DNA from 3 places in the Paenibacillus sp. fava2 genome. Region 3 is predicted to be linked to each of the others. Evidence: riboswitches for the same ligand, from Rfam matches in the RefSeq annotation. Region 3 holds a riboswitch; each other region holds the start of a gene.
What was found. Region 3 has a riboswitch for cyclic di-AMP ahead of AC4G46_RS28575 (KamA family radical SAM protein). Riboswitches for the same ligand answer to the same signal wherever they lie in the genome.
Positions count from the first base shown of each region.

Region 1: it holds a riboswitch for cyclic di-AMP, as region 3 does, so the genes downstream of both, AC4G46_RS20340 (NfeD family membrane protein) here and AC4G46_RS28575 (KamA family radical SAM protein) in region 3, are expected to answer to the same signal.
Region 2: it holds a riboswitch for cyclic di-AMP, as region 3 does, so the genes downstream of both, AC4G46_RS00140 (resuscitation-promoting factor) here and AC4G46_RS28575 (KamA family radical SAM protein) in region 3, are expected to answer to the same signal.

Region 1 is NZ_CM177755.1:4,637,234-4,639,434, reverse strand. It holds gene AC4G46_RS20350 (HAD family hydrolase) at 1-555, shown strand, start outside; gene AC4G46_RS20345 (hypothetical protein) at 769-906, shown strand; cyclic di-AMP (ydaO/yuaA leader) riboswitch at 1,037-1,216, shown strand; gene AC4G46_RS20340 (NfeD family membrane protein) at 1,251-1,907, shown strand; gene AC4G46_RS20335 (flotillin family protein) at 1,917-2,201, shown strand, end outside.
Region 2 is NZ_CM177755.1:29,052-31,252, forward strand. It holds gene AC4G46_RS00135 (TatD family hydrolase) at 1-442, shown strand, start outside; cyclic di-AMP (ydaO/yuaA leader) riboswitch at 641-870, shown strand; gene AC4G46_RS00140 (resuscitation-promoting factor) at 1,162-2,201, shown strand, end outside.
Region 3 is NZ_CM177755.1:6,491,593-6,493,793, forward strand. It holds gene AC4G46_RS28570 (cysteine hydrolase family protein) at 1-472, opposite strand, end outside; cyclic di-AMP (ydaO/yuaA leader) riboswitch at 623-766, shown strand; gene AC4G46_RS28575 (KamA family radical SAM protein) at 911-2,074, shown strand; gene AC4G46_RS28580 (DUF6612 family protein) at 2,144-2,201, opposite strand, start outside.

The sequences.
Region 1 (2,201 bases), 1.9 Mb from region 3:
ATCCGGCAGGCTGAGCAGGTGCTGTCCTTATATAATACCCGGATACACCCCAGGGATTTCGAGGTGACCGACCTGGAAGTTTTTGATAAAGTACTTGCAGCATGGGGAATAAGCGGCGGGAAGGCGGAAGAGGCTGCCAGCATATTTTTCAGCTTTTTTCAGCAGCGCTCCAAAGTGTACCCTGATGCGGCAACTGTGCTTAAAGAATTGAAGCAGAGGGGCTTGCCCGTGGGGATTTTAACAGATGTTCCCTATGGGATGAGCATGAAATATGTGGAGCAAGATGTCGAACCCGTCCGGGAATATATCGATGTCATCCTGAGCTCTGCAGAGATCGGGTTCAGAAAGCCACGGACTGAAGGGTTTATACAATTAGCGACAGAGCTGGGAATGGATAAACCGCAAATGCTTTATGTTGGTAACGAGGAGAAAGATATTGTCGGGGCTAATCAGGCTGGCATGGTCTCTGTATTAATGAATAGAGATCAGCAGTTAAAAAACTGGGGACAGCAAATCACAATCCGTTCCCTTACCGAAATATTGAATTATATTTGACGCATGAGCAGATCTGCAGCATATTAAGAACGTTCAGTAAAAATAATGCTTTGCCGTTCGTTCCCGTTATGCTAAACTGTGATCTGATGAGGGAAATCGGGCGGTAAGCCTTTATTTTTTGTATAATCAAGAACGATCATTCCCGTATAAGATATCAATCTCTAATCTGTGGGTCGTATCAGCAATATCTTACAGAAAAAAGGAGTGTTAGAGGTGGGAAAACTGGACGGAAAGGTAGCTTTGATTACAGAAGGAAACAGCGGTATCGGTCTGGCGGCAGCCCGGTTTTATGCAGGAAAATCCGTCCTTACGGAAAAGGGAGCAACAAGAAGCAAATCGCCGGCTGCTTAAGATCGGAGCCAAAGAATGCGCCTTCATTCAATGAGGGATGGCATTCTTTGGCTTCTTTTGCCATTCGTGACATTTTACAATATACAGCCGCAGGCGTAAGATTCAATCAGCAACTGAATCTAATATAACTGTTCTCAAATGGCTGAATTCCGGTTAAGGGAACGGGGGAACCAACGGTGAAAGCAGTATGTTTTGATGCTGCTCACCTGGGGTGAATCCTTGCTGCAGGTTGTTCATCAACCAGGCAGGGTAGGGCTATCTCACTGCCCGAATCCGTCAGCTAACCCCGTAAGCCTCGAAGAGAGAGGATGAGCGCCATGATCATTTAACCGACCACGGAAGCCCTGCCCTTCTGTGGTCTTTTTGCTGCGCATAGAGGCAGAAAAGACGTCCAGATAAGAAATTGTATTCTTATAACAACGATTAAAAGTCATTTTTATTTACTCGCCTGCAAGAAAGGGGGGATTAAAATCATTAGTGTATTTATTGTGTGCTTCTGGGCGGGGCTGGTGCTTATTGTCAGTGGCGGATTTCACGGTCACGGGCTGACGGGCCACTTTCATGCGGGAGCAGGAGGTCACGGCTTTATGCCTCTGCTGCTGCCGCTGACCGTGTCTGTCACAGTCTGGGGCGGCACGGGTTATGTGCTCGTCCGGTTCAGCGGGATGAACCTGCCGTCGGCAGTACTGATCTGTACCGTGATCGCCTTGCTGCCGGGCTGTCTGCTGTATATTGTGCTGATCCGGATGATGACCCGGTATGACAGCAGCATGAATGAATCGGATTATGATTTAGCGGGACAGCTCGGGTACATCAGTATTGCCGCAGAGGATGGAACGGCCGGGGAGATGAAATATGTGCTGCACGGGACTATGCGTTCTATTGGTGTACGGGCCGAGACAGGCCAGCAGCTTGCAAAGGGCGACAGGGTGATTATTTTGAAGGTGGATAAAGGTATGGCGGAGGTAACTCTTTTTGAAAGGGAAGCCGCCCAATTATAAAATCGGGGAGTGTCGGAGCAGATGGTTATTCTCTATTTAACCGCGGGAATTGTGGCAGTGATCCTGCTGGCTGTGTTCAGTATCGTAAACGCATATAAGAAGGTCCCGCCCAACCAGGCGATGATTGTGTACGGTCTCGGCGGCAAAAGAGTGGTGCAAGGCGGAGGGACGTTCGTCATTCCCGGCTTTCAGAATAATAAGACCATCTCCATGATGCTGATGAGCTTTGATGTCATTCCGGCACAGGCGATGTTCTCCCGGCAGGGCATCAAGCTTAATCTGGAGGCCGTGGCC
Region 2 (2,201 bases), 810 kb from region 3:
GGTGCTGCGCAAGCAGATCGGGCTGGCCCGTGAGCTGAACATGCCAATCTGTATTCATAACCGTGATGCCCATGAGGATGTGGTGCGGATTCTGCGGGAAGAGAAGGCGAATGAGGTGGGCGGTGTCATGCACTCTTTCTCCGGCAGCTGGGAAACGGCAAAAATGTGCCTCGATCTGGGCTTCCATCTGGGCTTCGGCGGACCGGTCACCTTCAAGAATGCTAGGGTGCCCAAAGAGGTGCTGGCGAAGACACCGCTAGATCGCCTGCTGATCGAAACTGACTCCCCTTATCTGACTCCGCACCCCTTCAGAGGCAAGCGGAATGAGAGCAGTTATGTAAAATTAGTTGCAGAAGCTGCGGCGGAAATAAAAGGGATTGATTTACAGGAATTAGCGGAAATTACGTATACGAACGCACTGGTACGATTTGGTATTGTCTGAAATCGGGAGTAAAAGCGGTGAAAAAAGAAGTATAACCGATATATTAAATCTTTTTAAACTCAAAATGGGCGAATATTACAATATTTTAATCATTTTTTTGCGTAAACGTGGTTGAACCGTCCTTTACAACATGCATCAAAACAGGATATCATCTTTTCAGTGCAGTGAGCTGTTGTTACTGTGACAGTCACTGATTCATGGATCGTCTCGCTGAGTCTCCGTATGGAGAACGGGGGAACCAATAATGCACTGCCGCATGGGCGTACATAGAGTACAACACAAGAAATGCCGCAGACTTTATTTGATTTCTTCACGTGGTCTTTGGGGTGAATTTGAGGGCAACCGCCGTGAGCGGGTGACCTGAAATAGGGCGTCTCTCTTATGCCCGAACCCGACAGCTAACCCCGTAAGCGCAAGTAAGAGAGGAAACCTCGTGCATACACATTCCCGCGTATTCTAACATCCGGAGAAGCCACGAAAGAGTCCTCTATAGAACTCTTTTGGGCTTTTTTTGTTATGAATAATGCGGCTGTCCCCAGCATACTGTTATATAACAGGTTCTGGGAGTCATTATGCCGGGCAGGCGATCCATGAGCAGGAAACGCTTAAGATATGCGGGCGTATCCTGTTGCAATCTCAAACTTAGTTTCGTCAGATATGATTCAGTCAACTTTGATATACTATTTGGACGACGGGGCTATGTAAGGAGGATGGAGAGAATGGGCGTATTCCAACCAGAAGTATCCCATGATTCGCAATCATCCAGCAGGTCATTCGCATTACGGCTCAAGCAAGTGAATCCTCGCGTACTTTCACTTGCAGGTGCGGTATCCATTGTTATCGCACTGTTAATTCTGCTGTACGTACACGGCCAAGGTAATAAAGTAATCAACTTAGTAATAGACGGAGAAGTGCTGACGCTCGAAACGCGTGAGGCGCTGCTTAGCGACGTGCTGGCCAAAGAACAGATTACGCTTACGCCGCATGACGTAGTATCGATAGGTCTTAGCGATGAAATACAGGACGGAGACCGTGTTACCATTACCCGTGCGCAGAAGCTTACGCTTACTGCAGACGGCGCAACCAAGACGCTGTATACCACCGAGGATTCACTCGGGGACGCTATTACCAAGCTGGGCTACAGCCTGGATGGCGACGACAAGATTTTCCCTTCGCTAGACACCGCAGTTACACCTGACATGAAAGTCAAGATTGTCCGTATTACCAAGCAAACGGTACAGCAGACGGTAAGTTTGCCTTTCAAAGTCATCAAAACCGCAGATCCCTCCCTGTATAAGGGAGACGTAAGAGTTGCACAGGCAGGCAAGCCGGGAGCCATCATCCAGCATTACCAGAAGATCTATCAGGATGGTGAGCTGGTCTCGAAGACCCTGATCGGCAAGGAAGTGCAGACCGTTACCAAAGACAAGATCATTGCCGTTGGTATCAAGAAGCTTCCGACACCTGTTGTTGCTGCAGCAACCCCAACCAAAACCAAAACAACAACTACCTCCAGTTCTGCTAAAAAAGTAGCGGCAACAACCAACGTCGTGCACAAGGCAGGCGTAGACTTTGAATATAAGAAAATGATCAAGAATGTGTCGATGACAGCTTATTCTTCTGAAGAACCGGGCATCGGAACAAAGACGGCTTCCGGAACACGCGTAACTGAAGGCCGTACCATTGCTGTTGATCCGGATGTAATACCTATCGGCTGGTGGGTGTACATTGAGGGATTGGGTTTCCGCCGTGCAGAGGA
Region 3 (2,201 bases):
GAATTACCGGATAGGAAATCAGATTACGGTCTCTGTATGCCGCAGTGATTACGTCGCTGTGTGCGCTCAAAACACCATTTTGCAGCAAAACCGGACGGAAGCCCCGCTCACTCGCCCCGTTGTAAGTGAACTGCACGCAGTGCTCTACCGAGAAGCCCGAGATAATCAGCAGCTCCACGCCGTGTTCGTTCAGAAGCTGCTCCAGCTCTGTTTTCCAGAATGCGTTCGAGTACTCCTTGGTTACCTTCAGATCACTGTCCGCCACCTGAATCTCGGGAATGATATTGTAGCGCTCCCTGGTAGCTTCCTCTATTCCTTCAATGTCCTGAATATGAATGACCGGCTGGCCCTTCTCCCGGAGCATGTCCGCAACATAATTAATATATTCACAGCCGCGGTCCAGCGTTTTCTGATCCACATGATCCCTCACATGAATTTCCTGCATATCAATGATTAAATAGCCCAGCTTCATCAAGGCCCTCCTTGTTGTAAAAAGATATGCCGATATCGTACAACATAATCAGCCGGTATACCAAATAACGTTTGATTAAAACTAAACTGTAAAAAGATAACCTTGCAGCTGACGCCAATAGCTTTGACTTCTGCAAACTTTGCAGGTTATACTTGATCTACGCTTAATTTCCAGTATTTCCAGCTGGAAAGCGGGGGAACCAGTCAATTGGGGCGAATCATTGAGCTATACAATGTAGGGTACCATCTTACCCGAGTCCGTCAGCTAACCTCGTCAGTAGTGGATGGGTCTGCTTTTTTATGTTTCTGATAACATGAGACCCTTGTGCTAAGGGTCTCTTTTTGTGTTTTTTAGAGACCCTGCTGGCTGCCAGTTTGGCTTTTTGACATCAAGGCTCCCTCTTGTCCTCGCCAATACGAGATCAAAGGAGAGATTCATGTGCAAAAGGTACGATACATAACCGACATTAACAAAATGGAAATGCTGCCCGAAGCAGAGAAATCCCGGCTGAGGGAGGTTACGGACAAATTTGTGTTCCGGGCCAATGATTATTATTTGTCATTAATAGACTGGGAGGACCCGGATGATCCGATCCGCAGGCTGGTCGTTCCAGGTGAGGGTGAGCTTATGGAGTATGGGCAGTGGGATGCCTCCGACGAGGAAGCCAACTATGTGGTGCCGGGCTGTCAGCACAAGTACCGGACTACCGCTCTGCTGATTGTTTCCGAAGTCTGCGGGGCTTACTGCCGCTACTGCTTCCGCAAACGGCTGTTCCGCAACGATGTCAAGGAGGCCTCCTCCGACGTCTCCGCCGGGATCGAATACATCGCCGCTCATCCGGAGATCAACAACGTTCTGCTGACCGGAGGCGACAGTCTGATTCTCTCGACGACCAAGCTGCGCTTCATTATTGAGAGCCTGCGGGCCATCCCGCATGTCAAAATCATCCGTCTCGGCTCCAAGCTGCCGGTATTCAATCCCATGCGTATCTCCCAGGACCCCGAGCTGCTGGAGCTGATCCGCACCCACTCTACTGTAGAGAAACGGATCTACATCATGGCGCATATCAATCATCCGCGGGAGATTACACCTGAAGCTAAGCGTGCTGTCAGAGCCCTGCATGATGCCGGTGCGATTATCGTCAACCAGACTCCGGTGCTTAAGGGCATTAACGATGACCCCGCTGTGCTGGGCGAATTGCTGGACCGCCTCTCCTGGGCCGGAATCACGCCCTACTATTTCTTTATTAACCGGCCGATCGCCGGTAACCGTGAGTTCGTCCTGCCGCTTGAGCAGGTGTACCGGATCGTCGAGGAGGCCAAAGCCAGAACCTCCGGTCTCGGCAAAAGAGTCCGGCTCTCCATGAGCCACTCCTCCGGCAAAATTGAAATTTTGGCTATTGAGGACGGCAAAGCCTATCTCAAATACCATCAGTCCCGGGATCAGGAGTACGGAAAATTCATGATCCTCGACTGCCCGGAGGAGGCAGAATGGTTCGATGACCTGCCTGGAAACGAGCAGTACTGGAGCAAACCTGTGAAGAAAAGTGCGGGTGTCTTTCCGGCTGATGTACCTGTGCAGGAGACGGTTATTGCAAAGTGAGGTTTACTGTTTAGACAGCAACAGCCCCGGTGAGCGCATGGCTCACCGGGGCTGTTCCATATGATAAGACTATTCCAGCTCAGCCGGCTTTACAATCGTTGCCGTCTTATTGTTCTTGGAGTATTTG